DNA from 3 places in the Streptomyces sp. NPDC051987 genome. Region 2 is predicted to be linked to each of the others. Evidence: riboswitches for the same ligand, from Rfam matches in the RefSeq annotation. Region 2 holds a riboswitch; each other region holds the start of a gene.
What was found. A riboswitch is a leader RNA that binds a small molecule or an ion and turns the genes downstream of it on or off. The one in region 2 is predicted to bind S-adenosylmethionine.

Region 1: it holds a riboswitch for S-adenosylmethionine, as region 2 does, so the genes downstream of both, AB0M11_RS15695 (amino acid ABC transporter permease) here and thrC (threonine synthase) in region 2, are expected to answer to the same signal.
Region 3: it holds a riboswitch for S-adenosylmethionine, as region 2 does, so the genes downstream of both, AB0M11_RS06140 (putative leader peptide) here and thrC (threonine synthase) in region 2, are expected to answer to the same signal.

What each region holds. Positions count from the first base shown of each region.
Region 1 covers NZ_JBFAXI010000024.1:49,024-59,409, forward strand. Annotated here, with positions in the region: gene AB0M11_RS15675 (hypothetical protein) at 1-679, opposite strand, end outside; gene AB0M11_RS15680 (hypothetical protein) at 776-1,027, opposite strand; gene AB0M11_RS15685 (hypothetical protein) at 1,211-1,336, shown strand; gene AB0M11_RS15690 (glutathione S-transferase C-terminal domain-containing protein) at 1,470-2,342, shown strand; SAM riboswitch class IV at 2,421-2,532, shown strand; gene AB0M11_RS15695 (amino acid ABC transporter permease) at 2,926-3,906, shown strand; gene AB0M11_RS15700 (amino acid ABC transporter ATP-binding protein) at 3,903-4,691, shown strand; gene AB0M11_RS15705 (ABC transporter substrate-binding protein) at 4,755-5,780, shown strand; gene AB0M11_RS15710 (hypothetical protein) at 5,826-6,092, shown strand; gene AB0M11_RS15715 (putative leader peptide) at 6,137-6,232, shown strand; gene AB0M11_RS15720 (LLM class flavin-dependent oxidoreductase) at 6,294-7,508, shown strand; gene AB0M11_RS15725 (NtaA/DmoA family FMN-dependent monooxygenase) at 7,530-8,903, shown strand; gene AB0M11_RS15730 (M12 family metallopeptidase) at 9,285-10,364, opposite strand.
Region 2 covers NZ_JBFAXI010000003.1:39,682-50,067, forward strand. Annotated here, with positions in the region: gene groL (chaperonin GroEL) at 124-1,746, opposite strand; gene AB0M11_RS02175 (cold-shock protein) at 2,080-2,286, opposite strand; gene AB0M11_RS02180 (MoaD/ThiS family protein) at 2,755-3,030, opposite strand; gene thrC (threonine synthase) at 3,074-4,357, opposite strand; SAM riboswitch class I at 4,376-4,537, opposite strand; gene AB0M11_RS02190 (glucosyl-3-phosphoglycerate synthase) at 4,694-5,638, shown strand; gene AB0M11_RS02195 (trehalose-6-phosphate synthase) at 5,770-7,224, shown strand; gene otsB (trehalose-phosphatase) at 7,275-8,141, opposite strand; gene AB0M11_RS02205 (DUF3263 domain-containing protein) at 8,491-8,724, opposite strand; gene AB0M11_RS02210 (extracellular solute-binding protein) at 8,742-10,010, opposite strand; gene AB0M11_RS02215 (ROK family protein) at 10,141-10,386, shown strand, end outside.
Region 3 covers NZ_JBFAXI010000007.1:113,618-124,003, reverse strand. Annotated here, with positions in the region: gene AB0M11_RS06155 (beta-galactosidase) at 1-1,689, opposite strand, end outside; gene AB0M11_RS06150 (alpha-L-rhamnosidase) at 2,033-5,266, opposite strand; gene AB0M11_RS06145 (DUF427 domain-containing protein) at 6,098-6,922, opposite strand; SAM riboswitch class IV at 7,120-7,233, shown strand; partial or broken gene AB0M11_RS06140 (putative leader peptide) at 7,300-7,353, shown strand; gene AB0M11_RS06135 (ABC transporter substrate-binding protein) at 7,574-9,193, shown strand; gene AB0M11_RS06130 (ABC transporter permease) at 9,197-10,156, shown strand; gene AB0M11_RS06125 (ABC transporter permease) at 10,153-10,386, shown strand, end outside.

The sequences.
Region 1 (10,386 bases), on a different contig from region 2:
CCGCCCCGGAGGCGCCGACGCGCATCGCCGCGACGTCCAGGCTGGTGGTGGCGGGCTGCCCGTTGGAGGTGCCCTGGACGGTGACCGTGAGCGCCGCCAGCGCGTCGGCCACCTTGGGCGGTTCCTTGTACTCGACCACCTGCACGGTCCGTTGGCCGCCGTCCGAGGCGGTGGCCGTGAACTGGCTGCACTTCTCCGGCAGCCCCTTCAGCCAGTTGATCGTGGCGTCCATGGCGGCCTGGCCGTAGTCCCCGACCTGGTACAGCAGCCGGGAGTCCGCCGACGTGAAGCCGCGCAGCCCGGAGGCGCCGGCGGCGCGGCCCAGCAGGGTGTCGGAGTAGAGGCTGTCCAGCAGCCGCTGGCAGTCCGCGGCACTGGTCTTCGCGTTGAGGAACTGCGCGACGTCGACCTTGCCGATCAGCATCTGGTTGCGCCAGGTGGCGGCGTCGGCCGCCAGTTGCCAGTCGTCCTCGATGTCGGCCGGGGTGATCAGCGCGGCCTCGGCGCCGGTGCGGGTGAGGGCGGCGGTGGGCGAGGCGCCGGGAGAGCGCTCGGCGGCGGGGGAGACGGCCGCGGCCTCGGGGGAGCCGCCGCCGTCCGAGCAGGCCGCCGCGGCGAACAGGGTCCCCGCCGCCAAGGCCGTGGCGAGAACACGCGCGGGTCGGGACGGACGGGTCATCACGACTGCCTCCTCGGGAACGCGGTACGTGCCTCCACGCCACCACCGGCCACGAGCGCCGACCACTCGCACGTGCCAATCGGGTGAGCGGCGGGTTCAGACCGCGGCGATCCGCACCCGCCGGCTGTGGCAGCGCGGGCACACCGCGTCCGTGAGCGGTGACCGGACCGCCCGGCCCGCCTCGTCGACGTACTCCAGGGTGCTCTGCAGCTCCGGGTCGGCGACCGGGTCGGTGAAGAACACGGCCTGGAAGGTGGCCGTCCAGCCGTGCCCGCACCGCCCGCAGCGGAACGCGAAGGTCTCGGGCACGGCGCCCGGCACCGGCCCGGGACCCGGGGGCTCGGTCATCGGCTCCGGCTCCTGTCACTCGGCCTCGGCCACCAGCGCACCGCCCTGCCCGCCCGGCGGCAAGTCGGCGGCCGGAGCGGGGCCGCGGCGGGGCCGGGTGTCCCAGGCGTGGACGCCCCCTTGACGCCGGACGGAGGCCGATCGACACTCCAGAGGGGAATCCTAGTGAAAAGGTAGGGAAAGATGGCTCGCCTGCGCACGCTCACCGGCCGACCGCGCCGCGAGAGCCCCGCGCCGTGGGCGGCCCCCCTGCTCACCTCCCGCCGCCATCTCGACCTGCTGCGGATGTGCGGCGCCACCGGCCGCTGAGCCCGAGTCCCCGCTCCCGGCCCCAGGAGCCGGCACCCACCCGCCAGGACTCGCCGAGTCGCACCGAGAACCCACCGACGAACGCTTCCGCCGCGCGTACGTCCGCGTGCCCGCGCCCGCCCCGGGGAGACGCATGTCCATCACTCCGCTCACCGCCCTGCCGTCCGTCCGCACCGCCCCCGGCTTCCGGGGACGCATCGGACGGGACGCGCGCAGCGGCCACTACGCCGTGCCGGGCCGCTACCGGCTCCACCTCGCCACCGCCTGTCCCGACGGCCTCCGCATCGCCGTCGGCCACAGCCTGCTGGCCCTGGACGGCTGTTGTCCGGTCACCTTCCTGCCCGCCGTCCCGGACTGTCCCGACGGCAGCCACACGTCACTGCGCCCGCTGTACGAGGCCAGCGCCCACCGGTACTCCGGACCGGCCCTGGCGCCGGTGCTGAGCGACGACTGGTCGGGCCGGATCGTCTCCACCCACGGCCGCGACATCCTGCGCGACCTCGACCGCCACTTCGGTGACGGTGTCACCCGCCTCTACCCGTGCGGTGCCGAGGCCGAGATCGAGGCCGTCGAGCGGCTCTGTGCGGAGGAGATCGAGCAGGCCGCACAGCGGGCCGGCCGCGAGGGCGGCGACCCGCGGGCGCTGGAGACGCTGCTCGCCGCCCTGGACGGACTGGAACACCGGCTGACCGGGGTGGAGTTCCTGGTCGGCGGAGAACTCACCGCCGCCGACATCGAGTTGTGGGTCGCCCTGGTCCAACTCGACACCGTGCACCGCAATCACCTGGACGCCGCCGCGGTGCACGCCATCGCCGGCCACCCGGTGCTGTGGGCCTACGCCCGGCGGCTGGCCGCCCACCCGGCCTTCGGCGCCCACCTCGACCTGGACGGCATCGCCCGCCGCCACCACGGCCGTTGCCAGGGCCTGGAGGCAGCCGGCGCTGCCGTCCAGATCCTGGACTGGGCGGGGCACGCGGCGGACGCACCCGGCCTTCCGCGCAGGTGAGAGCGGTCCGAAACTGTCCCGCCTGTCGGACAGGCGTTGACATTCCTTCGGGCAACTGCGTTACTTGCGAACCAGAACGGTCAAGAGCGTCAGCATCAAGCCCTGGCTTGCTGACCGGCAACCCTCGCATCGCGGTGGGGTGCCCCAGGTGACGACCGGACCGGATGACGACGTTCGGTAAGCGCGAGGCCCCCTGGGGCTCATCACGACAGTGACAGGTGACGGACATGTACGCAGTTTCCCGCACGGCCCCGCGCCGCGCGCAGGGCTGCGTACGGCCGTACCCGAACCCGCTCGTCGCCGACCGCGTCGTCGATCTGCTCCGCGTCAACAGCGCCCTGTGTAGCGCGTGTACCGCACCGGGCCGTGCCCGCTGTCGGGTCTGACCAGGCTCTCCCGCCGCACACCCGCAGCCTCGCGCCTCAGCGTTCGTGATGAAAGCACCGGCCGCCCGGTGCGCTGCCGTCCGCCCAGCCCCCGTGTCCCGCGCGCCCCCCCCGCGCACCGTGCCGTGCCCGAACACGGCCCGGTGCCGCGTACCCGGTCGTGGGATCCGGGGTGTCCGACTCCGCCGGAGCCCGCCATGAGTGAACCCCCAGGCGCCACCATCGCCCCCGAGGCGCCGCCCGCCGCCGACGAACCGCCCAAGTCCCTCACCGCGCAGCGGGTTCTGCCGCTGCGGCGGCCGGGACGCTGGATCGCCACCGCCGTCGTTCTCGTCCTGGTCGCCCAGTTCGTGCACGGACTGGTCACCAACCCCTTCTACCAGTGGGACCGCTGGGGCTACTGGTTCCTGCGGCCGACGATCCTCGACGGACTGGTCATCACGCTCGAAGTGACCGCCTACAGCGCGGTGCTGGGCCTTGTGGGCGGCATCCTGCTGGCTCTGGCCCGGCTCTCGAAGAGCCCGGTGCTGCGTGCGGTCTCCTGGACCTATGTCTGGGCGCTGCGCTCCATCCCGCTCATCGTGGTCCTCCTCTTCCTGTACAACTTCAGTGCCCTGTACAAGACGTTGAGCGTCGGCGTCCCGTTCGGGCCGGCCTTCTTCTCCTTCGACGAGTCGAAGCTGGCCACCGACATGGCCATCGCGGTCATCGGTCTCAGCCTGAACGAGGCGGCGTACGCGGCCGAGGTGGTGCGCGGCGGGATCCTCTCGGTGGACCAGGGCCAGCACGAGGCGGCCGCCGCACTCGGTCTGCCCAAGGGCTACCAGTTCCGGAAGATCGTCTTCCCGCAGGCGCTCCGGTCGATCATCCCCAACTACGTCAACCAGCTCATCGGCCTGATCAAGTCCACCTCGCTGGTCTTCTACGTCTCGCTGCTGGACCTGTTCGGTACGGCGCAGAGCATGGGCTCCACCTACCCCGGCGACATCGTGCCGCTGCTGCTGGTGGTCACCGTCTGGTACCTGATCCTCACCAGCGTCGTCTCCGTGGTCCAGTTCTACGTCGAGCGGTACTACGCCCGGGGCGCCACCCGCTCCCTTCCGCCGACGCCCCTGCAGAAGCTGCGGGCCGGCGTGACCGACCTGCGCGCCCGCATCCGCCGGGAGGCCGCCGTATGAGCACCACCGACGCCCTGCAGACGGCCCCCGCCGCCCTGGAGATCCACGACGTCCACAAGTGGTACGGCGCCCACCGCGTACTCGACGGCGTCGACCTGACCATCCGCCCCGGCGAGGTCACGGTCATTCTCGGGCCGTCCGGCTCCGGCAAGTCCACGCTCCTCAGGGTCATCAACCACCTGGAGAAGCCCGAGATCGGCTACGTCAGCATCAACGACGAGCTGATCGGGGTGAGACGGCAGGGCGACCGGCTGAAGGAGCTGAGCGAGCGGACCATTCTCGGCCAGCGCAGCCGGATCGGCTTCGTCTTCCAGAACTTCAACCTCTTCCCGCACCTGACCGTGCTGGACAACGTGGCCGCGGCCCCCGTCGCCACCGGAAAGCTGACCAAGCCCGAAGCCCAGGCGCTGGCCAAGGAACTCCTCGAACGCGTGGGCCTCGGCGAACGCGTCGGCGCCTATCCGCGCCAGCTGTCCGGCGGCCAGCAGCAGCGCGTGGCCATCGCCCGCGCCCTCGCCCTGCGCCCCGGTGTGATCCTTTTCGACGAGCCGACCTCCGCCCTGGACCCCGAACTCGTCGGGGAGGTCCTCTCCGTCATCAAGGACCTCGCGACCAGCGGCACCACGCTCGTCATCGTCACCCACGAGATCGGCTTCGCCCGCGAGATCGCCGACCGGGTCGTCTTCATCGACGGCGGCAGGATCGTCGAGCAGGGCCCGCCCTCCGAGGTCCTCGACCGGCCACGGCACGAGCGGACCAGGGACTTCCTCAGCAAGGTCCTCTGAACCGCGCACCCAGACCTCCCCCCACGCCCTCACCCTCATCACCGGCACCGACAAGGAACGGCCATGCCTACCCACTTCACCCGACGCAGCCTGCTCAGAGGCATCACCGCGGCGACCGCCGTCGCCGCCCTCGCCACCGGGCTCGCCGCCTGCGGTGGCAGCAGCGACGCGGCCACGACCACCGACAGCGCCAAGTCCGGCGAGGTCGTCGTCGGCCAGGTCTCCAACGGCGCCGCCACCCCGACCACCATCAAGGTCGCCGAGGTCAAGTCGATCAGCGCCGAACTGCCCGCCGCCGTCCGCAAGAGCGGCACCCTGAAGATCGGCATCGGCGCCCTGCCCGCCGGCTTCCCGCCCCTGGCCTTCACCGGCAGCGACCAGAAGACCCTGACCGGCTCCGAGCCCGACCTCGGCCGCCTGGTCGCCGCGGTCCTCGGGCTCAAGCCCGAGGTGCAGAACTCCACCTGGGAGAACCTCTTCGTCGGCATCGACAGCGGCAAGGTCGACGTGGCCTTCTCCAACGTCACCGACACCGAGGAGCGCAAGAAGAAGTACGAGTTCGCGTCCTACCGGCAGGACAACCTCGCCTTCCTCGTGCCGAAGAAGAGCACCTGGAACTTCGACGGCAACTACGAGAACCTCGCCGGCAAGACGATCGCGGTGGGCTCCGGCACCAACCAGGAGAAGATCCTCCTGGAGTGGAAGGCGAAGCTCGCCAAGGAGGGCAAGAAGGTCACCGTCAAGTACTTCCAGGACAGCAACAGCACCTATCTGGCCGTGTCCAGCGGCAAGGTCGACGCCTCCTTCGGCCCCAACCCCGGCTTCGCCTACCACAACAAGCAGACCGCGGGCACGCCCAACGCCACCCGCACCGCGGGCACCTACTCCGGCGCCGGCGCCAGCCTCCAGGGGCTGATCGCGGCCACCGCGAAGAAGGACAGCGGCCTCGCCAAGCCCCTCGCCGACGCCATCAACTACCTGATCAAGAACGGCCAGTACGCCCAGTGGCTCAAGGCCTACAACCTCTCCAACGAGGCCGTCGCCAAGTCCGAGGTCAACCCGCCCGGACTGCCGCTCGACAACTCCTGACCCCCGCACCGGCACGCCGGCCCGACTAGGAAGGACTCCGCCTCCGTGACCATCCACACCGACTCCCGCGGAGGCGGAGCCCCGCTCGTTCCCGGCCTCTTCCCTCTCGGCCACGCCGACCCTCTCGGCCACGCCGACCCTCTCGGCCACGCCAACCCCCTCGGCCACGCCGACACCCCGTTCCCGCACCCGGCCCCGGACAACGCCACAGCCGTCCGGCTCCCCGGGTCGGCCGGCCGCCCTGAGCGCCCGCGCCGCCGCACCCCGCTGGTGCGCAGCCCGGGAACACCCGGGCACCCCCGGCTGTTGTGACTCAGGACGAGATGTACGCGAAGCAGGCCGAGGAGGTGCGGGACATGACACGTGTGGTCAGTCCCAGCCGCCGTACCGTCCTGCACTCCCGGCCGCACATCGACCTGCTGCGCGTGGCCGGCGCGCTCTGTTGTTCCTGACTCTCCTCCGCCGCGCCCCACCTCCGGCGCGCCCTCGTACGGACCTCAGGAAGGCACCACTGTGTCCTCATCTCCCGCTTCCCACCTGCACCTCGCCGTCGCCCTGGACGGCACCGGCTGGCACCCCGCGTCCTGGCGCGAGCCGGTCGCCCGCCCCGGCGGCCTGTTCACCGCCGGCTACTGGGCCGACCTCGTCGCCGAGGCCGAGCGCGGTCTCCTCGACTTCGTCACCATCGAGGACGGCCTGGGCCTGCAGTCCTCGCACTACGGCGAACCGGACGACCGCACCGACCAGGTCCGCGGCCGCCTGGACGCCGTCCTGATCGCGTCCCGGATCGCGCCCCTGTCCCGCCACATCGGCCTGGTGCCGACGGTGATCGCCACCCACACCGAGCCGTTCCACATCTCCAAGGCGATCGCCACCCTGGACTACGTCAGCACCGGCCGAGCCGGGCTGCGGGTGCAGATCTCCGCCCGCCCGCACGAGGCGGCCCACTTCGGCCGACGTGTCTTCCCGCCGATCGACCTGGCGGACCTGCGGTCCCCGGCCGGTCAGGAACGGCTCGCCGAGCACTTCGACGAGGCCGCCGACTACGTCGAGGTGGTGCGCCGGCTCTGGGACAGCTGGGAGGACGACGCCGAGATCCGGGACGCCGCCACCGGCCGCTTCATCGACCGCGACAAGCTGCACTACATCGACTTCGAGGGCAGGCGGTTCAGCGTCAAGGGCCCCTCCATCACCCCGCGCCCGCCGCAGGGCCAGCCGCTGGTCACCGCCCTCGGCCACCAGACCGTCCCCTACCGGCTGATCGCCCGCCAGGCCGACGTCGGCTACATCACCCCGCGGGACGGCGCCGACGCCCGCGCGATCCTCGCCGAGATCCGCACCGAGCAGGCGGCCGCTGGGCGCGCCGACGACACCGTGCACGTCTTCGGTGACCTCGTGGTCTTCCTCGACGACGACCGGGCGGCGGCCGAGGCCCGCAAGGACCGCCTCGACGCCCTCGACGGCGGCACGTACACCAGCGACGCGCGGATCTTCACCGGTACGGCGGCCGAACTCGCCGACCTTCTGGAGGAGTTCGCCGCGGCGGGCCTCACCGGCTTCCGGCTCCGCCCCGCCGTCCTCGGCCACGACCTGCCGCGCATCACCGCGGACCTGGTCCCCGAACTCCAGCGCCGCGACCGCTTCCGCACCGCCTACGAGGCCGACACCCTGCGCGGCCTGCTCGGGCTCGCCCGCCCCGCCAACCGCTACGCCGCTGCCACCGCCTGAGCCGGAAGGACCGCACCTCTCATGAGCAAGCCGCTGAAGCAGATCCACCTGGCCGCGCACTTCCCCGGTGTCAACAACACCACGGTGTGGAGCGACCCGGCCGCCGGCAGCCACATCGAGTTCAGCTCCTTCGCGCACTTCGCGAGGACCGCCGAACGCGCCAGGTTCGACTTCCTGTTCCTCGCCGAGGGCCTCCGACTGCGCGAACAGGGCGGCAAGATATACGACCTGGACGTCGTCGGCCGCCCCGACACCTTCACGATCCTCGCCGCGCTGGCCGCCGTCACCGAACACCTCGGCCTGACCGGCACCATCAACTCCACCTTCAACGAGCCCTACGAGGTGGCCCGCCAGTTCGCCAGCCTCGACCACCTCTCCGGCGGCCGGGCCGCCTGGAACGTGGTCACCTCCTGGGACGCCTTCACCGGCGAGAACTTCCGCCGCGGCGGCTTCCTCCCGCAGGAGGAGCGCTACTCCCGCGCCAAGGAGTTCCTCGCCACCGCGGGCGAGCTCTTCGACTCCTGGCACGGCGACGAGATCATCGCCGACCAGGCCACCGGCACCTTCCTCCGGGACGCGAGCGCGGGCTCCTTCGTCCACAAGGGCCCCCAGTTCGACATCCACGGCCAGTTCAACGTGCCCCGTTCCCCGCAGGGCCGCCCGGTGATCTTCCAGGCCGGCGAGTCCGACGAGGGCCGCGAGTTCGCCGCGTCCAGCGCCGACGCGATCTTCAGCCGGTACGCCACCCTCGACGCCGGCCAGGCCTTCTACACCGACGTGAAGTCCCGCCTCGCCAAGTACGGCCGAAGCCACGACGAGCTCCTGATCCTGCCCGCCGCCAGCTTCGTCCTCGGCGACACCGACGCGGAGGCCGAGGAGATCGCCCACCAGGTGCGCCGCCAGCAGGTCAGCGGGGCGACGGCCCTCAAGCACCTGGAGTTCGTCTGGAACCGGGACCTGTCGTCGTACGACCCGGAGGGCCCGCTGCCCGACGTCGACCCCCTGGTGAGCGAGGACCACATCTCCCGGGGCCGTGCCCAGGTCCGGATGTACCGGGACCCGCTCGCCATCGCCCGTGAGTGGCGCGAGCTCGCCGAGGCCAACAAGTGGTCCATCCGCGACCTGGTGATCAACACCGGCAACCGGCAGACCTTCGTCGGCTCCCCGGCCACGGTCGCCAGGACCATCAACGACTTCGTGCAGGCGGACGTCTCCGACGGCTTCATCCTCGTCCCGCACATCACCCCCGGCGGCCTCGACGGCTTCGCCGACACGGTCGTCCCGCTCCTCCAGGAGCAGGGCGTCTTCCGCACCGAGTACGAGGGCACCACCCTGCGCGACCACCTCGGCCTCGCCCACCCCGACGAGCCCCGGTCCGAACGGGCCGCGTCGTGAGGTTCCCGGCGATCGTCTTCGCCACCAGCTCCAGCAGCCGGTTGCCCGCGCCGTGCGCGCACCGCTCGGCATGGCCGACGTAGTACTCGCGACCGGGATCGCCTGCGAGGCGGGCAGGAGCGGGTCAAGGCCCGGCGGGCGGGAGGGGGGAGCGGGGCGGTCAGGCCCGGCACGGATGTCCGGTCGGCGACATCGTCAGCCGGGTGCCGGGTGCCGGGTGCCGGGTGCCGGGTGCCGGGTGGCTCGGCTGTGGGGCTCCTGTGCTGCCCTTTCGGCGTGGTCGCGGCACGTATCCCTCCCCCGAAGGCTACGTGCCGCGACCGCTTCCCCCCGCCGGTGCCGGACAGTGGTCCGACCTCCGCGCCGCGGTCCGTGCCGGTGTCACCAGCACATGACCGCTGTCTCCCCCGACCCCCACGTGGAATGGAGACGGACGCGGACGAAATAGCGGCGGCCCTTGACGAGCCGGACCCTGATCTCGGCGTTGTGCGGGGTGCCCCCGTCGTCCTGGCCGGCGAGGTAGCGCGGTTCCCCGTCGCGCTCCTCGAAGACCACCACGACGGAGTCGCTCGCTCCGAAGGTGCCCACGCTGTAGAGGCGGGTCTCCGGCGGCTCCACGGTGAAGTCGGCCTGCTCGCCCGGCCCCAGGCTGAGCGGCGCCGAGCGGAACGGCACCAGCGTGGCCGGCGGATCGGCGGGCGGGTACCAGCGGAGCACGAACTCCTTGTCGGCCGGTGACAGCGAACCCGGCGGGTGGAGACCGTTGTGGTACTGCTCCGGCTCCAGGATCAGCCCCGGCCCGAAGGGGAACTGCATCACGGACTGGGGGTCCCACACCGAGCCGTTGGCCTCGCACGGGTCCAGCCGGCGCAGGATGTTCCGGCGCGTCCGCTCCCTGCTCCAGTGGTTCGGCGGTCCGGCGAGGTCGGCGTAGACCGCCTCGTCGTCCCAGTGGACGCCCGCGAACGGGCTCTGGTGCTCGTGCCGCATCCCGAGCGCGTGCCCGATCTCGTGCAGGGCCGTCCAGCGGCCGTCCGGCCCGGTCAGGTCCCAGCCCAGGTTCATGGTGCGCTCGCCGGCCCCCACCGCGAGCGCGTCCCGGCCCACCGCCGACCAGGAGCCGTTCCCCCGCTGGAACCCGATCCGCAGCTCCGCCTCGCACCGGTCGAGGACCTCGGCGAACCGCACCCCGATGCCGAGGTCCTGCCACTCCCGGAAGCAGTCGCGCACCACGTCCCGCTGCTCCCCGGCACCGGCCCACGGCACCCTGCGCAGCTCCCCGGTTCCCGGGACCGGGATCACCGAGGCGTCCGTGTCGGCGTCGAGGAAGCAGTAGTGCAGCACCGTGCCGTTGACCCACATCCGCCGCCCGCCGACCAGCGCGCCGAGCCGCTCGGCGGCCAGTCCCGGCGCGAACGCCGGGGCCGACTGCCGCGGAAGCGAGCAGTAGCGTCGGGTCATGGGCCCAGACTGCCGTCCGGCC
Region 2 (10,386 bases):
GCGGTCCCGTGGCCGTCGCGGGAACGCCGAAGGGCGGCATCCCCTGTCGAACAGGGGATGCCGCCCTCGGTGCTGCGTCAGGACATCCGAGCCGTCAGGCTCAGAAATTCCGAGCCGTCAGGCTCAGAAGTCCATGTCACCGCCCGGCATGCCGCCCGGAGCGGCCGCGGCGGCCTTCTCCGGCTTGTCGGCGATGACGGCCTCGGTGGTGAGGAACAGCGCGGCGATGGAGGCGGCGTTCTGCAGGGCAGAGCGGGTCACCTTCGCCGGGTCGATGATGCCCTCGGCGACCAGGTCGACGTACTCACCGGTCGCGGCGTTCAGGCCGTGACCCGGGGTGAGGGAGCGGACCTTCTCCACCACGACGCCGCCTTCGAGGCCGGCGTTCACGGCGATCTGCTTCAGCGGGGCCTCCAGGGCGAGCTTCACGGCCTGCGCGCCGGTCGCCTCGTCACCGTCCAGCTCCAGCTTCTCGAAGACCGAGGAGGCCTGCAGCAGGGCCACGCCACCACCGGCGACGATGCCCTCCTCGACGGCCGCCTTGGCGTTGCGCACGGCGTCCTCGATGCGGTGCTTGCGCTCCTTGAGCTCGACCTCGGTCGCGGCACCCGCCTTGATGACGGCGACGCCACCGGCGAGCTTCGCCAGGCGCTCCTGGAGCTTCTCGCGGTCGTAGTCCGAGTCGGACTGCTCGATCTCGGCGCGGATCTGGTTGACCCGGCCCTGGACCTGCTCGGTGGAGCCGGCACCGTCGACGATGGTGGTCTCGTCCTTGGTGATGACCACCTTGCGGGCGCGGCCCAGCAGGTCGAGGGTCGTGTTCTCCAGCTTGAGACCGACCTCCTCGGAGATGACCTCGCCGCCGGTGAGGATGGCGATGTCGTTCAGCATCGCCTTGCGGCGGTCGCCGAAGCCCGGGGCCTTGACGGCGACGGACTTGAAGGTGCCGCGGATCTTGTTGACGACCAGGGTCGACAGGGCCTCGCCCTCGACGTCCTCGGCGATGATCAGCAGCGGCTTGCCCGACTGCATGACCTTCTCCAGCAGCGGGAGCAGGTCCTTGACGGAGCCGATCTTGGAGTTGGCGATCAGGATGTACGGGTCGTCGAGGGACGCCTCCATACGCTCCATGTCGGTGGCGAAGTACGCCGAGATGTAGCCCTTGTCGAAGCGCATACCCTCGGTGAGCTCCAGCTCCAGACCGAAGGTCTGGGACTCCTCGACGGTGATGACGCCTTCCTTGCCGACCTTGTCCATGGCCTCGGCGATCAGCTCGCCGATCTGGGTGTCGGCGGCGGAGATGGAGGCCGTGGAGGCGATCTGCTCCTTGGTCTCGACGTCCTTCGCCTGCTCCAGCAGGGCACCGGAGACGGCCTCGACGGCCTTCTCGATACCGCGCTTCAGGGCCATCGGGTTGGCACCGGCGGCCACGTTGCGCAGGCCCTCGCGGACCAGGGCCTGGGCGAGCACGGTCGCGGTGGTCGTACCGTCACCGGCGACGTCGTCCGTCTTCTTGGCGACTTCCTTGACCAGCTCGGCGCCGATCTTCTCGTACGGGTCCTCCAGCTCGATCTCCTTGGCGATGGACACACCATCGTTGGTGATCGTGGGGGCGCCCCACTTCTTCTCAAGGACGACGTTGCGGCCCTTGGGGCCGAGGGTGACCTTGACGGCGTCGGCGAGCTGGTTCATACCGCGCTCAAGGCCGCGCCGCGCCTCCTCGTCGAACGCGATGATCTTGGCCATGTGAAGTGGTCCCTCCAGGACTGGGGGTGAGTCTTCGGACCGCGCCCGCGCCCGCGACGGACGGCTCGCCGGCCCGTGGGTTCCTTGCCCCACCCGGCCTGCGGGCCTCACCGACCCGGTCCTTCGTTGTCACTCTCACCTTCAGAGTGCTAACGCCAATGATTAGCACTCGCCCATGCCGAGTGCAAGCGCCTGCCCGGTATCGACCCCTGGAGTCAGGCCCTCCCGGGCATGCGCCGGGCATGCGCCGGGCATGCCGAAGGGCTCGTGCCCCGGGAGGCACGAGCCCTTCGAAGAAGTACAGAAGAACGTCGCTGTCAGTCGGCGCGTGCTTCAGCTGGTCGCCAGTCGGACCATGTCCGCCTGCGGCCCCTTCTGGCCCTGCGAGATCTCGAAATCGACCCGCTGACCCTCTTCCAGGGTGCGGTAGCCGTCCATCTGAATCGCGCTGTAGTGGACGAAAACATCCGCACCACCGTCGACCGCGATGAAGCCGTACCCCTTCTCCGCGTTGAACCACTTGACGGTGCCCTGAGCCATGCCTAACTCCCCTATTACTGGCCCTTGCACAGATCCACACTTCGCGGATCCGGGTCAGACCTCACCCCCCATTGGTTGGGGGCGTGCGCCGGAACGCGTCGACCGCGGCTGAATGTATCTGTCCAACTGCCGTCTGCAACAGGTCAATCGGACGAGAATTCTGGACGGAAGGGGTCCGGAATGTAGCAAGAATTCGGCCGAATTCAGGGCAAGTCGGGCCCCACAAAGGCCACAAAAGCCGCATATAACCCACGCACTTTGGCTACTTCTTGCCGGGCCTGCGGTGTCGAATACAGGGCCCCCGACCTGGAGATCGGGACCGCGTTCCCCAACTGTACCGCGCTCAACCACACAGAATTGCCCCCTCCGCTTCTCTCACGGAGGGGGCAATCAAGTGAACAGTCGGTGAGGGCCATTACCGAAGGTAATGTTCGGTCATTCGGCCATCACGTCACGAGAGGGGCCAGGTCAGCCGCCGGCCACGGCCGGGATGATGGAGACGCCGGCGCCGTCGGGCGTGGCGGTCTCCAGGCCCTGCTCGAAGCGGACGTCGTCGTCGTTGACGTACACGTTGACGAAACGGCGCAGCTTGCCCTGGTCGTCGAGGACGCGCGCGGAGATCCCGGTGTGGTTCTTCTCCAGGTCCGAGATGACCTCGCCCAGGGTGGTGCCTTCTGCGGTGACTTCGGCCTGACCGCCGGTGTAGGTGCGCAGGATGGTGGGGATGCGAACGGTGACGCTCACGTTTTTGACCTCCGGTCTGGGCAACGCCCTAATTCTCGGGGACTCAGGCGAGCCCGGCCGCACGGAAAGACTCCAGATTCGGGCGAATGGTGGCGGTGAGCCCGGTGCCCGCGACCGCGTCCAGCGTCTTCAGTCCATCACCGGTGTTGAGTACAACGACCGACTTCGCCGGATCAATCAACCCATTCTCAATGAGCTTTTTGGTGACTCCAACCGTCACCCCGCCGGCGGTTTCCGCGAAGATTCCCTCGGTCCGCGCGAGCAGCTTGATGGCGTCGACGACCTGCTCGTCGGTGACGTCCTCCACCGCACCGCCGGTACGGCGCGCGACGTCCAGGACGTACGGCCCGTCGGCCGGGTTGCCGATGGCCAGCGACTTGGCGATGGTGTTCGGCTTCTGCGGCCGCACCACGTCGTGGCCCGCCTTGTAGGCCACCGAGACCGGCGAGCACCCCTCGGCCTGGGCGCCGAAGATCTTGTACGGCTTGTCCTCGACCAGGCCGAGCTTGATCAGCTCCTGCAGACCCTTGTCGATCTTCGTGAGCTGCGAGCCGGAGGCGATCGGGATGACCAGCTGGTCCGGGATCTCCCAGCCGAGCTGCTCGCAGATCTCGTACGCCAGGGTCTTGGAGCCCTCCGCGTAGTACGGCCGCAGGTTGACGTTGACGAAGCCCCAGCCCTCGCCGGCCGAGTCGCCGATCAGCTCGGAACAGAAACGGTTCACGTCGTCGTAGTTGCCCTCGATGCCGACGAGCTCGCCGCCGTAGATCGCGGCCATGACGACCTTGCCCTGCTCCAGGTCGTGCGGGATGAACACGCACGAGCGGAAGCCGGCGCGGGCGGCGGCGGCACCGACCGCGCCGGCCAGGTTGCCGGTGGAGGAGCAGGAGAGGGTGGTGTAGCCGAAGGCGCGGGCGGCCTCGACGGCCTGGGCGACGACGCGGTCCTTGAAGGAGTGCGTCGGGTTGCCGGAGTCGTCCTTCACGTACAGCCCGCCGGTCACCCCGAGCTCGCGGGCCAGGTTGTCGGCCTTGACCAGCTTGGTCCAGCCGGGGTTGATGTTCGGCTTGGTCGCCACGTCCGCCGGGACGGGCAGCAGCGGCGCGTAGCGCCAGATGTTCGTGGGGCCCGCCTCGATCCGCTTGCGGAGCTCCTCGGTGTCGTAGGCCGAGAAGTCGTACGCGATCTCCAGCGGGCCGAAACACTCCTCGCAGGCGAACACCGGGCCGAGCGGCACCCGGTGACCGCACTCGCGGCAGCTGAGGGCAGCGGCGGGACCGAGGTCGACGGTGGAATCCGTGGTGCTTGCAACAGTCTGCACAGCCATGTGAGGCGAGGCCCTTTCTCCTCATCTTCCTCACGACGCATCTCGCCGTGAGACGGATTTGGCACCTTCCCTAGCCGGGAGCCTCGCGGACGATCGACACTGACCGGCGATCTACGAGAACCGACTGGAGGGTTGCCGGGGCTTCATCGGGCCGTTTCCCTCTGCCCCTCTGGATGAGCTGTATGCGGTTGTCGGCGCCGGACGACCCAGGACATGCGATGGTCATCGGCGTTGTTCAAGACTGTAACCGAAGGCCAGGACAGTTGAGAGAGTCGTCCGAACCGCGAGATGGATCACACCCCGTCGTGTGACCGTGACAGTGAGGAGCCGCTGACCGTGCTGGAAGAAGTCGAGCGCTGGCTGGCCACCCGCTCCTGGTCCGTGACCGAACGTCCCCTGCACCGGGTCATGGCCGCCAAACGGTCCTCCGGGCAGACGGTCAGCGTCGTGCTGCCCGCGCTCAACGAGGAGGACACCGTCGGCGACATCGTCGCGATCATCCGTCACGACCTCATGCAGCAGGTACCGCTCGTCGACGAGATCGTGGTCGTCGACTCCGGCTCCACCGACCGCACCGCCGCCGTCGCCGCGGCGGCCGGCGCCCGCGTCGTGCACCGCGACGCGATCCTGCCCCGCATCCCCGCCGTCCCCGGCAAGGGCGAGGTCCTCTGGCGCTCCCTCCTGGTCACCACCGGGGACGTCGTCTGCTTCGTCGACGCCGACCTGCGGGAGTTCTCCTCCGACTTCGTCACCGGCATCGTCGGCCCGCTCCTCACCGACCCGGACGTGGACCTGGTCAAGGCGATGTACGACCGCCCGCTCGGCGGCGCGGCCGGACAGGGCGGCCGGGTCACCGAACTGATGGCCCGCCCGCTGCTGAACATGCACTGGCCCCAGCTGGCCGGCTTCGTCCAGCCGCTCGGCGGCGAGTACGCGGCCCGCCGCTCGCTGCTGGAGCAGCTGCCCTTCCCGGTCGGCTACGGCGTGGAGCTGGGCATGCTGGTCGACGCCCTGCACCTGGTCGGCCTCGACGCCCTCGCCCAGGTCGACGTCGGCGTCCGCAAACACCGCCACCAGGACGGCCAGGCGCTCGGCCGGATGTCCGCCGCGATCTACCGCACGGCGCAGCTCCGGCTGGCCCGCGGCCACCTGATCCGCCCCTCCCTCACCCAGTTCGAGCGGGGCGAGGACGGCTTCGAACCGCGCACGTACTCCGTGGACACCGAGGAACGCCCGCCGATGGTGGAGATCACCGAGTACGCCGAGCGCCGGGTGGCGTGACGTCGCCGCTGACGCCCCCGCCGACGTCGTGGCCTGACGTCGCCCTACGGCCGTATACGGCGGCGCGTCGGACGCCGCCGTACGTTTGAGCGTTTACGGGCCGGGCTAGGTTCAGGCGTATGGCTTCTCCCATGGCTTCCACCGGCGGTGCCGAGGTGCTGGTCGCCTCGAACCGCGGCCCGGTCTCGTACGAGCTGCGCGACGACGGTTCCCTGCACGCCAGGAGGGGCGGTGGCGGACTGGTCTCAGGACTGTCGGCCATCGGGCCGGACGCGAACGCGGTGTGGGTGTGCGCGGCGCTGAGCGACGGCGACCGGGAGGCGGTGCGGCGGGCCGAGGGCGGCACGCTGCCGGCCGAGGACACCGGCGGCCAGCGGGTCCGGATGCTCGACATCGACGCGGACGTGTTCTCCGACGCGTACAACGGCATCGCGAACTCGGTCCTCTGGTTCGTCCACCACATGCTCTACCAGACCCCGCTGGAGCCGGTCTTCGACGCGGAGTTCCGCCGGCAGTGGGGTGCGTACCAGGCCTACAACCGCGCCTTCGCCGAGGCGCTGGCGCAGGAGGCGGGACAGGGCGCGGTGGTGGTCATCCAGGACTACCACCTGGCCCTGGCCCCGCGGATGCTGCGCCGCCTGCGCCCCGACCTGCGCATCGGCCACTTCTCCCACACCCCCTGGGCGCCGCCGGACTACTTCCGGCTCCTCCCCGACGACATCGCCGCGGAGCTGCTGAGCGGGATCCTGGGCGCCGACCACGCGGCGTTCCTGACGCGGCGGTGGGCGGACGCGTTCGTCGCCTGCTGCCACGCGGTGCTGGGGCCGGGCATCCCCGCCGCCGATCCGTCCTCCGGCGGGACCCGGATCGGGGTGCACGGGCTGGGGGCCGACGCGGACTTCCTGCGCAAGCGGGCGCACGAGCCGGACGTGGACGAGCGGATGGCCGCTCTCCGGGAGGAGATCGGGGAAGGCCGGAAGACGATCGTCCGGGTCGACCGGACCGAGCTGTCGAAGAACATCGTGCGGGGACTGCTGGCGTACCGGCAGCTGCTCGACGACCATCCCGAGTGGCGGGAGCGGGTGGTGCATGTCGCGTTCGCGTATCCGTCGCGCCAGGACCTCGCCGTCTACCGGGACTACACCGCGGAAGTGCAGCGGGTGGCCGACGAGATCAACACCGCCTACGGGACGCCTGACTGGACGCCGGTGGTGCTGCACGTCAAGGACGACTTCGCCCGCTCGCTGGCGGCCTACCGGCTGGCCGACGTGGCGCTGGTGAACCCGATCCGCGACGGCATGAACCTCGTGGCGAAGGAGATCCCGGTGGTGTCGGACGAGGGATGCGCGCTGGTGCTGTCGCGAGAGGCCGGGGCGTACGAGGAGCTGGGCGAGGACGCGGTGGTCGTGAACCCGTACGACATCGGCGGGACCGCCGACGCGCTGGCGCTGGCGCTGGCCATGCCGGTGGAAGAGCGGGCGGAGCGGTGCAAGAGGCTGGCCGAGGCGGCTACGGCGTTGCCGCCGGCCGCCTGGTTCCTTGAGCAGTTGGGGGCGTTGGGCGCGTCGGAGGGGCAGGCCGGGTAGAGGTTCGGCTGCGGGCCGGTGGGGGCTGGTCGCGCAGTTCCCCGCGCCCCTTACGGGGCGCTGCAGTGCGGGACGCTCAGGGCTGCCAGGCTCCTCAGCAGTCTTACGACTCCCTCCGGGCCCTCCACCACCACGTCCGCGCGGTCCGCCAGCTCGGTCACCTCGGTGCTGCCGCTGCATACCAGCAGGCCCGGGACGCCCTCCTCGCGGAGTTTCTCGATGGTGGCGAAGGCGGGGATGTCGCCGAGGTCGTCGCCGGCGTAGAGGATCGAGTCGGCGCCGATCCGGGTGGCGAACTCACGCAGGGCGACGCCCTTGTCCATGCCCGGGGGGCGGAGTTCCAGGACCAGGCGGCCCGGTTCGACGATCAGGGCGTGCCGGGTGGCGAGGTCGGTGAGGGGGGCGCGGAGGGTTTCGAAGGTGGCCTGGGGGTCGTCGGCGCGGCGGGTGTGGACCGCGATCGCCCGGCCCTTCTCCTCGATCCAGGTGCCGTGCGAGGCGCCGGCCCGGTCGAGGAGGGCGGGGAGTTCGGCGCGGACCGCGGCGATGCCAGGGTGCGGGGGCGGTGCGGTGATCTCGCCGGTCGCCGCGTCCCAGCGCTCGGCGCCGTAGTGGCCGAGGACGACGAGGTGTTCCAGGCCGGGTACGCCGGCGAAGCCGCCGTAGCGGACGGCCACCTCGGCCGGGCGGCCGGTGACGACGGCGACGGCGGCCACCTTCGGCGCGAGTGCGGCGAGCACCGGTACGGCGTCCGGGTGGGCCCGCGCCTGCTCGGGGTCGGCGACGATCGGTGCGAGGGTGCCGTCGAAGTCGAGGCCGACGAGAGCGGACCCGGGGCGCGCGAGAAGCGCGGCGAGACCGTCGCGACCGGCGGCCGTGCGGGGCGTCGGGAGGGGTTCCGTGATGTGGGTTCCCATGGGCCGACACTATCGCGCCCCGTCAGGCGCGCGGGTCCGTGTCGATGCGCGCCTCCACCGCGTGGCCACGACCACCCCCCACCGGCACCGCGCCCTTCAGGGGCGCGGGGAACTGCGCGACAAGCCCCCAACCGGCTGGCAGATGCAGACGCGCCCGTCAGGGGCGCGGGGAACTGCGCGACAAGCCCCCAACCGGCTGGCAGATGCAGACGCGCCCGTCAGGGGCGCGGGGAACTGCGCGACCAGCCCCCACCGACGCGCACATGCAGACGGTCGATGGGGGGCGAAGGGGGCGCAGCCCCATGGAGGACGGGACGGGTAGGGGCGGCGGGGGCGAGAACCCCCGGCCTCAGCGTTCCGAGCGGCGCGCCTCCCGTACCCGGCGCAGCCGGTTCACCGTCACCGGGTCGTGGGCCAGCGCCCGCTCGTCGTCCAGCAGGGCGTTCAGAAGCTGGTAGTAGCGCACCGGAGCCAGGTCCAGTTCCTCGCGAATCGCGCGTTCCTTCGCGCCGGGGCTGGGAAAGCCCCGGCGTTCCAGGGCGAGGATGGCCTGTTCGCGTGCGCCCAGTTCATGCCGGTCCATGGCGAGAACCGTAGCGCTCAGCCGGTCCCGGCCGTACGGCTGTCGGCCGTCGCCGCCTCGGCCTGGAGCCGGGTGAGGACGCCGCTCGGGCTGCCGCTCGGGCTCACCGCCGTACCGATCTGCTTCTTGATGTCGGCGCTGACGGCGGCCCAGGAGGTCTTGCCCACCGGGTAGAGCTCGGAGGTCGGGAGCTGCTCCAGGAAGGGCCGCAGCTGCTTGTCCTGGGGCTGCGTGGAGTCGGCCATCGTCTGGGACGCGGACGTGGTGACGGGCAGCAGGCCGTACTCGCGGGAGAAGGCGAGGACGTTCTTCTCGCTGTAGACGTAGTCGAGGAAGTCGCCCACCTGGTCGGCGTGGCCGTTCTGCCGGAAGGCCGCCATCCAGTCGGCGACGCCCATGGACGCGGTGCTGGTGGTCTGGCCGGCGCGGGCCGGCATCGGCACGGTGCCGAACTTCACGCCCTTCTTCTCGGCCTGCTTGATCAGCGTGGGGTGGCCGTTGAGCATGCCGACCTGGCCGTCGGCGAAGGCGGCGAACGCGGTCGCGCGGTTCAGGTTGCCCGGTGCCACCGGGCCGGTCAGGTCCTTGCCGACCAGCTCGTCCTTGAGCCAGCTGAGGGTGTTGACGTTCTGCGCGGAGTCGATGGTGTACGTGCCGCTGTCGTCGGTGTAGCCGCTGCCGCCGCTGAGCAGCCACTGCATGGTCTCGGCCTGCGCCTCCTCCGGGCCGAGCGGCAGCGCGTACGGGTACTTCACGCCGTCCGCCTTGAGCGCCTTCGCGTCGGCCGCGAGCTCGTCCCAGGTGGTGGGCGGGGTGGTGATGCCGGCCTCGGAGAACAGTGTCTTGTTGTAGAAGAGGACACGCGTGGAGGCGGCGAAGGGTATGCCGTACTGGGCGTGCTTCCACTGGCCCGCCTCGGCGAGCTGGGACGGGAAGTCGGCCTGGACCGGGATGGAGAGCAGGTCGCCGGCCTCGTACAGCTTGCCGGCGGCCGCGTAGTCGGCGTACGAGCCGATCTGCGCCAGGTCGGGGGCCTGGCCGGCGTCGACCATGTCCTTGACCTTGCGGTCGACGTCGTTCCACGAGTAGACGGTGACGTCGATCTTCACGCCGGAGTGCCGGGCCTCGTACGCCGCGGTCAGCTTGTCCCAGTACTTCTGGGAGCTGTTGGCGGCGGAGTCCCCGTAGTCGGCGGCGACGAGTCTGAGGGTGACGTCCGAGGATCCCGTCGTCCCGCATCCACCGAGGACCGCCGTCATGCCCGTTGCGGACACCACCGCGATCATTCCTGCCCTACGCCGCCGCACGTGTACTGCTCCTGTCCCACTGTCTCGTCGTTCAATATGTCTGACCAATAAGGTCTACACCACGCAAGTGGACTAGACCTCTCACGGGTCGGCGGGCCACACTGTTCCCGTGAGACATGTCATCGCCCTGGACGTGGGCGGCACCGGAATGAAGGCCGCGCTGATCGGCCCGGACGGCGAGCTGCTCCACCAGGACCGCCGGGCGACCGGCCGGGACCGTGGCCCCGACGCCGTCGTCACCGCCATCCTCGACTTCGCCGCCGACCTGCGGGCCTACGGCGAGCGGCACCTCGGCGAGCCGCCCTCGGCGGCCGGCGTCGCGGTCCCCGGCATAGTGGACGAGCCCGCCGGCGTC
Region 3 (10,386 bases), on a different contig from region 2:
GACGATCTTCAGGGTGTGCGCACCCGGTGCCAGACCGGTCTTCTGGAAGAGCACCGCCTGGTTCTCGCCGCCGGAGTCGTCGACCGTGGCCTGCTTGGTGCCGTCGAGGTAGACGTCGGCGTAGCCGTGGTTGTTCGTCTTCGAGCCGATCCAGCGGATCGCGGTGCCGTCGAACGGGACGGTCAGCGAGTCACCGGCCTTGTTCGAGAACGACTCCGTGTGCTTGTAGTCGCCGCCGGTGTAGCTGGTGTCGGCCACGTGCGACCACGAACCGGTGTACTGGAGCGCGGAGTCGGGGTCGTCCCAGGTGTAGGTGGTGTCCGCGGCCGGCTGGGCGTCGAAGTCGAGGGAGATGTGCGTCTTGTCGACCGCGGTGGAGGTGGAGTTGCCGTGCCGCAGGACGTGGAACTGCGTCCCGGTGTCGGGGTTCATCCGGGCGGTGTCGACGACCGCGGAGTCGTCGGGCGGGGTGGCCCTGATCGCCTCGGTCTTGGTCAGCGGGGCGACCGACTGGGTGAAGTACCCGATCAGCTTGTCCTCGGCGTACTTCGCATCGAGCTGGCGGGTCTCGCGGATCGCGGCGCCGTAGTCGTACGACGTGTAGTTCTGCGGCATGCCCAGCCAGCCCCAGTTGGTGCCGCCGTAGGTCATGTAGAAGCTCTGCGCGGTGGTGCCGACGGCGATGTTCTGCTTGTAGAAGACGTCGGCGAACTGGTCGTTGATCAGCTGGGCGCACTTGTCGTAGCCCGGCCCGCCCCAGGGGTCGAAGGCGCCGCCCTGGAACTCCGGCGAGTACAGGGGCTTTCCGGCGGGGTGGTCGTAGCTGATGTCGGGGACGCCGTTCCACTTCGCGGGGTTGGAGCAGTCGAAGCCCTGCGGGTAGGAGTCCGGGCCGTCGACGTCCAGCGCGCCCGTACCGGAGTTGAAGGTGCCGTTGTTGTTGCCGGTCAGCGGGACCGTGATGCCGTCGGCGCGGGCCTTGTCCTCCAGGTGCTGCATGTAGGAGCGGCCGGCGGCCGAGCCGTTGTAGTACTCGTTCTCGACCTGGTAGGCGATGACGGAGCCGGTGCCGTTGGTCAGTTGGTGGCGGGCGATGATCCGGTCGATCTGGGTCAGCCACTCGTCCGCGTACTTGAGGAACCGCGGGTCGTCGCTGCGGTTGTCGCCGGCCTTGGTGGTCAGCCAGCCGGGCAGACCGCCGCTGTCGACCTCGGCGTTGATGTACGGCGCCGGGCGGGCGATGACGTAGAGCCCGGCCTCCTGGGCCATGTCGAGGAGCTTGTCGACGTCACGCACCCCGGTGAAGTCGTACACCCCCGGCTTCGGCGAGTGGTAACCCCAGTCGAAGTACAGCGAGGTGGAGTTGAAGCCGGCGGCCTTCATCTTCTGGAAGATGTCCCGCCACAGGTCAGGGCTCGGCAGCCGGAAGTAGTGGAACTCGCCGGACCACAGGTAGGTGCGCTTGCCGTCGACGAGGAAGGAGTAGCCGTCCAGGCTCACCGTGTGCGGCTGCGGGGCGGCGGTGGCCGCGGCGGTCTGGGGTGGTCCGCCGACGTCCCGGGCCGCCGCGGCGGCGGGTGTCATCATGCCCGCGGCGAGGGCGACGGTCGCGGCCGCCGCGAGGGCGGGTCGCCACCACCGCCGCCTACCGGGTCTCGCAGGCTCTGAACCGATCCGATCACTCCGCACCACGGCCTCCAGACCGACTGAGTAATCAACACCAAACAGACTCGGGCAAAGTCGAACAGTAAAGGTGCGCAAGCCTCAACACAATGGGTCGGGACAACACGGCCGTGGCGCCTGGGACAACGCGTGATTCCGGCGGGCCGCGCTGCCGCGGTCGTGCGGTCCGCACCGCGGCGGCAGGCGGCGAAGGGGACGTGCGAGGGCGGTCAACAGGGGCCTGCGCAGCAGGAATTGCCGGTGCAGCGCGGCCGTGTGACGACAGGAGGGGGCGCGCTGGGGCGAGACGGGGCCGTCGCGAGGCGGACGTGCGCGGGTGCTGTCCGCCTCGCGAGGCCGGGGGCGGGTGTCAGGAGGCGAAGTGGTGGGTGCCGGAGGGGACCCGGTAGACCGCGCAGCCGTCCTCCTGGCGCAGGAACGTCCCGTGGGTGTGGGTCACCGTCTTCGGGTCGTCGGTGGGGATCCAGACCTCGGCGGTGGTGTTGGGCGGCACCGCGCAGGTCAGGGTGAAGCGCCCGGACCGCTGCCGCCACCGGGTGGCGACGGGGCCGTGGACAGAGGTGAAGCGGGCGTGGGCGGTGGTGACGGCGCCGCCGGGGCGGGGGCGGATGACGATCTCGCGGTAGCCCGGCCGGCCCGCCGCGATGCCGGCGATGTTGGCGTACATCCACTCTCCCACCGAGCCGTACGCGTAGTGGTTGAACGAGTTCATGCCGGGGTCCTGGAAGCTGCCGTCGGGCCGGATGGAGTCCCAGCGTTCCCACATGGTGGTGGAGCCGCGGTCGATCTGGTAGCCCCAGCTGGGGAAGGTGCGCTGCTGGAGCAGCCGGTAGGCGACGTCGGTGTGGCCGGTGTCGGTCAGGACGGGCAGCAGCCGGGGCGTGCCGAGGAAGCCGGTGGACAGGTGCCAGTCCCTGGCCTCGATGAGGGCGACGAGGCGGTCGGCCGCTGCCCGGCGCGAGGCGTCGGGCAGCAGGTCCATGGACAGGGCCAGGACGTACGCCGTCTGCGTGTCGCCCTGCACCCTGCCGTCGGAGGTGACGTAGGCGCTCTGGAAGGCCGACCGGATCCGCTCGAAGAGGTCGCGGTACGTCGTGGCGTCCGCCTCCTCGCCGAGTTCCGCCGCCATCCGGGCCGCGAGGTCGGCGCTGTGCGCGAAGTACGCGGTGGCGATGACGTCCTTGGGGGTGTCGTCGTCGATGTTCAGCCAGTCGCCGTAGCCCTCGGCAGGGCGCAGCAGGCGGTCGCTGTGTTGTTCCAGGTAGGCCAGCCAGTCCCGGACGGAGGGCAGGGCGTCCGCGATGACCTGGCGGTCGCCGTAGGCCTGGTACAGGGCCCAGGGCACGGTGACTCCGGCGTCGCCCCAGCCTGCGGTGCCGTCGCCGAGGGTGCCGACCACCGGCGCGACGTCCGTGAACGACCCCTCCGAGGTGCGCGAGTCCCGCAGGTCGACGAGCCACTTGGACAGGAACCTGGCCGACTCCATGGTGTAGGCGGCGGTGGGCGAGAAGACGTTGATGTCCCCCGTCCAGCCCAGCCGTTCGTCGCGCGCGGGCGTGTCGGTGGGCACGGAGAGGAAGTTGCCGCGCTGCCCCCAGGTGATGTTGTGGTGCAGCTGGTCGAGCATCGGCACGTCGGTCTCGAAGTCCAGGGTGAAGGGGGCGTCCGTGTGCATCACCCGCCCGGTGACGGCCTGCGCCGTGGGAGTGCCGGGGAAGCCGGTCACCTCGACGTACCGGAAGCCGTGGAAGGTGAAGCGCGGCTCGTAGGTCTCCTCCCCGCCGCCCCTGAGGGTGTAGGTGTCCGTCGCCGCCGCGCTGCGCAGGTTCGCGGTGTAGAGCGTGCCGTCGGGGTTGAGCACCTCGGCGTGCCGGAGCCGGACGGTCGTGCCCGCGGCGCCCGACACCCGCAGCCGCACCGAGCCGACCATGTTCTGGCCCAGGTCGAACACGTGGACCCCCGGTTTCGGCTGGGTCACCTCCCGCGGTGTCAGCTCGCGCTCCACCCGGACCGGCCCGTCCGCCTGTGCGACGATCAGCCCGGGGCCGGCCTCGCCCTCCTCGCGGACCGCGAGCCAGTCGCCGTCGTCGAAGCCGGGCGAGGTCCAGCCCGGGGTCTCCTTGCGGGCGTCGTACGTCTCGCCGTTCAGCAGGTCGGCGGCGACGATCGGCCCGGCGGCGGCCCGCCAGTCGGGGGACGAGGTGACGCGCTCCCTCGTGCCGTCCGCGTACTCCACCTCCAACTGCGCGCGAAGCAGCGGGTGCCGGCCGTACTGACCAGGCCCGAACATGCCCACGTTGCCCGCGTACCAGCCGGGTGCCAGCAGGGCCCCGAGGGCGTTGGCGCCGGGCCGCAGGAGCGTGGTGACGTCGTACGTCTGGTACTGGACACGGGTGCGGTAGTCCGTCCAGCCGGGCGCGAGCCGGTCGTCGCCGACGCGGCTGCCGTTGAGGTGGGCCTCGTACAGGCCGAGCGCGGTGGCGTAGAGGCGGGCACGGGCCACCTTCCTGCGCGGGAGCCGGAACTCGTGGCGCAGTTGGGTGACGGCGTACGACACCGGGACGACCCTCCCCCACGGCCCGCCGCCCCACGCGGCCGCCACCCTGGCGGCGGGCCAGTCGCCGTCGTCGAAGCCCGACTCCCGCCAGCCGTCGGCCGGTTCGGTGTCCGTGGCCTTCCAGGTGGCGTCGGTGAACACCCGCTGCTCGCCCGAGGCGGTACGCACCACGAGGACGGCGACCAGTCCCGCGGGGCCCACGCTCGCGTTGGTGGCCGAGACGGCGATGACGTTGTCGCCCGCGCGCACCCGGTCCAGTACGTCGATCACGGCCGGGCGGCGCCAGTCCTCGTTGTCGGTGTCCAGGTCGGTGTGCGCGACCTCCGCGCCGTTCACGGAGACGGCGTACACGTTGTCGGCGGTGATGGCGAGCGTCGCCGCGGTGATCCCGGCGGGCAGCTCGGCGGTGCGGCGGAACCAGCGGGTGGCCGCCGGCACGCTGCTCGTCGGGTCGCCCTCGGGGAACCAGATCCATGAACCGCCCTCGAAGGACGGCGCGTCGGTGAGGCTCGCCGGTGCGGAGATCCACTCGGCGGTCCACTGACCCGTGTCCATGAGCCCGGTCTCCCACCAGGCGGGCGCGCTCCAGCCGGAGACCCGGCCGTCCCCGTCCCACACCCGCACGGACCAGTGGTAGCGCGTCCGGGACTGCAGCGCGGGACCCGCGTACGGCACGAGGACGGAGTCGCCGGAGACGACCTTCCCGCTGTCCCAGACGTCCGGGCGCGCCAGCCCCGACGGGGTGGTGGCGACGCGGACCTGATAGGCGCTCTGCCGCGCGCCCACCCGGTCGGAGAGCAACGGCCAGCTGAGGCGGGGGCGTCGGGCGTCGAGGCCGAGGGGGTTGGGGACGTACTCCACGGTCGGCGCGGCCACGCTCAGCCCGGCAAGCGTCGCGTCCGGCCGTGTCCGTGCCTGGGTCCGGGGCGGTCCGGCGGCCGAGGCCGTCGCTGCCGTCGCGCCGTCGACGGCGGCCGCCGCGACCGTGGCGGCGGCGCCCGCGAGCATGTTCCTCCTGCTGATCATCTGCTCTCCTCACTCCGGGGTGGCACGACTCAGTGCTTGAATCGATTCAATCTAGAGGGGCGTGGGTACCGTAGAGCCGGGCGAGGCGGGGGTCAATCGCTGTGGCGGCGATTCAGGGACACGGCTGGTTCGGGTCAGTGCGCGAAGGAGCCCTGCGCGGAGCGCGGGCCGTACAGGATTGAACGGTTTCAATCGAGCGGTTCCCGGCGCGCCGATCCAGTGTCGGCGCCGGGCGTGCGGCCGAGCTGCGGTGCGCGCGGGCGGTGCGGGCCGTGCCGCCCGGTCTCGAGACCCGTGGGGGCGGCCGATGCAATGCCGAACCCTTACACGTCTCCAGCCGGTTGACCTCCCTGGACCACATCTCGGCCGGGCGGGCCAGGGAGTCCCGGGACGGCGTCGAGGTGGCCCGCACCCTGTGGAACTCGCGGGAGGACGACGCGGTCATCCGGTCGGTGGCCACGAGCCGTCACCTCGACCGCGGACGCGTGCACTCCACCGACCTCACCGGCGAGACCGCACCGAGTACACCGGCACCACCCTGCGCGACCACCTCGGCCTGCGCGCCCGCCTCACCCACCGCTCCGTCCCCGAGCGACGCCGGGCGGGCTGAGCACGTCGTCGGCGGGGCAACGGCCACGCCGGACGTAGCGGTCGGCGGGGGCCGCGACGGTGCCCCTGCGACGAGTTCTGCCCCGCTCCCCCTGGACGGCTTCGGCGCGCACCGGCCGGGGGCCGGGAACGGCTCAGCCGCCGGGGCGGACCGTGCGCGGGGTCATGGAAGGTGAGGTGAGCAGAGGCCCACCCCGCCGGTCGATGAGTTCCCCACAGGTCTCACGTTCCCGCGACGCGCGGCCGCCACGCGAGCGTGCCGCTGAAACGGGTGACCGGGCGCGGCAGCCGTTCGCCGTCGAGAGTGATGTCGACGGCCTCGTTGTAGAAGGCGAGCAGCCCCCGGACGGCGCCGACCGCGGGCAGCGGGTCCGGGTAGCTCCAGACGACGTTGGGCGGGACGGCGGCCGCTGCGCGCCACGACCAGTACTCGGCGGTGCCCTTGTACGGGCAGGCCGTGTGGTGGTCGGTGGCTTGGAGCAGGTCGAGGCGGACGTCCTCGCGTGGGATGTAGTAGCGGGTGGGCAGGCCGGTCTCGAAGAGCAGGACCGGCCGGCGGGTGTCGGCGGCGACCGTGCCGTCGATCTCGACCACGACGTGACGGCTGCTGGGGATGGCGTCCACCCGCTTGTGCGGGTCACGGGGGTGGACGAAGATCTCTTCCTCCTCCTCGTACCAGTGGTCCAGGCCCCGCCCGACGCGCCGGAACCACTCGAAGGCGATGTGGCCGGCCAGGTCGGCGGCCGGGAAGGTCCAGGCGGCGTTCTCCAGCAGCTCGCCGTCGACCTCGACGTCGTAGAAGATCCGCGAGCCGGTGTGCGTGCCGGTCGGCGGGTTCGCCGCGGGACGCAGGAGCTCCTGGCGGACCTCGGCGTGCGGGAACGCGTACAGCGGTACGGGAACGCCGGGTTCCCAGACCAGGACGGGGTGACGGCTGTCGACGACCGTGACGTCGCCCTTGCGGCCGCGCACCCAGCGCTCGCTCGGCTCCCACAACAGGCCCTCGGGGGTGGTCCGCACGGACGGTGCGGTCGGGAACGTGGTCATGGGCGGCTCTCCTTCGGCTGGTTCACACGGTGGCGTCGGCGTCTCCACCGGCACGCTCCCACACCGAGACTGGTTCGAGGCCCGAGCCGTCCCGGGCGCAGCCTGCCGTTCGTCCGGCCTGACGACGCCGTCCTCCCGAGGAGGGCGTCGACTCGCGGCATTGACGTACGACAAAACCGATCCGTAGCATCACCAACGGCATTGAGTGTCAGCGTCAAGCCCTGGCTCGCTGACCGGCAACCCTCCCGCGCGGTGGGGTGCTCCAGGTGAAAGCCCGGCGGGGTCACCGACGACTCCCGCAAGCGCGTGGCCCCGTGACCGGGGCCGGAGACGGGGAGGTTCGGTATGCGACACAGCGATGACCCCGTTGCCTCCCCCGCCGGCGCCACATCGATCTGAAGCGCTCGACCAGCTGCCTCTGTCGGGCCTGACCGGCCCGGCTGCCGCCGGCTGACATCCGTCACCGGCCCCGGCCCCTGCGCGCCGTCCTTCCCTCTCGCCACCGGTCACCGGTGTCGTCCGCATGCCAACTCCCTGTCTGCACAGCGCATCCCCGGCTGGAGTGGATCCGCCCGGGCCGCACACGCCGTCATGCCTGCGCACGTCCGTGCGCGGTCGTGCCCCGGTGACACGAGTAGGAGAAAGACCTCCGTGACTGCACTTCCGGATTTCGGACCTTCCCGATGGGCGCCCCTGGCCGCGCTCCTGATCACCAGCGTCCTGCTGACCGCGTGCGGTTCGGGCGGCGACGGCTCCGGCGGCGGAAGCGGCCAGGCGAAGTCCGGCGGCACCCTGACCTTCGCGGTGGGATCCGACGCCGGCTGCGTGGACCCGCAGCAGGTCGGCAGCAACGACACCATCTACTCGGTGCGCCAGACCGTGGACTCCCTCACCGACCAGGACCCGAAGACCGGCAAGATCGTGCCGTGGCTCGCCAAGAGCTGGGACATCAGCGCCGACGCCACGACGTTCACGTTCCACCTGCGGTCGGGCGTCACCTTCAGCGACGGCTCGAAGCTGACCGCGCAGGTGGTCAAGGACAACTTCGACGCGGTGCCGAACCTCGGCGCCCTGGGCACTCTCGCCGAGGGCTATCTCAGCGGCGTCAAGAGCACCACGGTGGTCGACCCGCTCACCGTGAAGGTGTCCTTCAAGCAGCCCAACGCCCAGTTCCTCCAGGCGACTTCGACCCACTCGCTGGGGATCGAGTCCTCGGCGAGCGTCAAGAAGAGCCCGCAGCGCAAGTGCAGCGACGGGGTGGTCGGATCCGGGCCGTTCGTGCTGAGGCAGTACGTGCAGAACCAGTCGATCACCCTGGGCAAGCGCACCGGGTACGACTGGGGTTCCTCGCTGTGGTCGAAGAAGGGCGAGGCCTACCTGGACAAGCTGGTGTTCAAGGTCGTGCCCGAGGCAGGGGTGCGGGCCGGCAGTCTCCAGTCCGGGCAGGTGGACGCGATCAGCAGCGTCGGCAGGGCCAACGAGGCAGCGCTGAAGGGCGGCCAGGTGACCCTCCAGAGCCGGGCCAACCCCGGTGTGGTGTTCGGTCTCGGGCTGAACAACTCCCGGCCGCTGCTGAAGGACGCGAAGGTCCGTCAGGCGATCTCGGCCGCCATCGACCGCAAGCAGATCGCCGACACGGTCTTCCCGACCGGCACCCGGCCGGCGACCAGCGTCCTGGCGCACACCACGCCCGACTACACCGATCTCTCCGCGGACCTCGCGCTCGACACGGCCAAGGCGAAGTCGCTGCTGGATGCGGCCGGCTGGAAAGCGGGCAGCGACGGTATCCGCGCCAAGGACGGCAAGAAGCTCACCCTGACCGTCAGCTGGTTCCCCAACGCGGCCACCAACCAGCCCGCGCTGGAACTCGTCCAGCAGCAGCTCAAGGCTGTCGGTATCGACGTGGTGCTCAAGCAGCTCCCGGTCACCCAGTTCGCCACCACGCTCCAGTCGGGTGACTTCGACGTGGTGTGGGGGAACGTGACCCGCGCCGACCCGGACATCCTGCGCAGCTCCTTCTCCTCCCAGCTGGGCAACTTCTACCACTTGCCCGCCAGTTCGCTGGACACGGCACTGTCCGCGCAGGCAGCGACCACGGACACCGCGAAGCGCGAGGAACTGGTGTCGGAGGCGCAGAAACTGATCGTCCAGAACGCGTACGACGTGCCGGTGGTGGAGCTCCAGACCCAGCTCGGCGTCTCGAAGAAGGTGCACGACCTGGAATTCGACTCCGGCAGCCGCGTACAGCTGCACGACACCTGGATCGGCTAGCGGATGCGCCGCTATGTGATCAAACGGCTGGCGCAGGCGGTCGGGGTGCTGTGGGCGGCCTACACGGTGTCGTTCCTGGTCCTGGACTTCCTGCCGGGTGACCCGGTCTCGGCGATGGCCGGGGCCGGGATGGACACGGGGCAGGTCGACCCGGCCCAACTCGCCAGGCTGCGGCACGAGTACGGCTTCGACAAGCCGGTGCTGGTGCAGTACGCCGAGTACCTGGGCCGGGCGGTGCGCGGCGACTTCGGCGACGCGGTCTCCACCGGCCGCCCGGTGACCTCCACCCTGGCCGACGCGCTGCCGCAGACACTCCAGCTGACCGGTGCCGCACTGCTGCTGGCGGTGGTCCTCGGCGGCGGCCTCGCGGTGGTGGCGACGTACACCTCGCGGCGGTGGCTGCGGCAACTGCTGCTGTCGCTGCCCCCGCTGGGGGTGTCGGTCCCGACGTTCTGGGTGGGGCTGCTGCTCGTCGAGGCGTTCTCCTTCAAGCTCCACTGGTTCCCGGCCTTCGGCAACGACGGGCTGAAGGGGCTGGTGCTGCCGGCGCTCACGCTGGCGGTCCCGACCGGCGCGCAGGTCGCCCAGGTGCTGGCGAAGAGCCTGCTGACCGCACTGGACCAGGCCTATGCGGAGACCGCGCGGGCCAAGGGCGCGGGCCGGTGGCGGGTACATCTGCGGCACGCGCTGCGCAACGCGTCACTGCCGGCGCTGACGGTCGTGGGCCTGCTGGTCGGGCAGCTGATCGCCGGTTCGGTGGTGGTCGAGACGGTGTTCTCCCGTGACGGTCTGGGCCGGGTGACCGCGGGGGCGGTCACCGCCCAGGACATCCCGCTGGTCCAGGGGGTGGTGGTGTTCGGCGCGCTGATCTTCGTGACGACGAACCTGCTCGTGGACCTCGTCTATCCGCTGCTGGACCCGCGGATCGTGGTGGCCTCCGACAGAAGGGCGAGCTTCGCATGAGTCAGAGCCTTGTCGACGACCGGGCCGAGGCCGCCCTCGGCCTCGCCCGGCCGGTCGGGGACGGAACCCCCGCGGAACCCGGCCGCCCTGCCGGGATCCGCCGGGTGCTCCGCTTCCTGCTGCGCCGCCCGGGCCTGCTGCTGTCCGTCGTCGTCCTCGTGCTGGTGGTGCTGGCCGCATTCTGGCCGGACCTGTTCACCTCGCAGGACCCGCTGAAGGGGGTGCCGTCC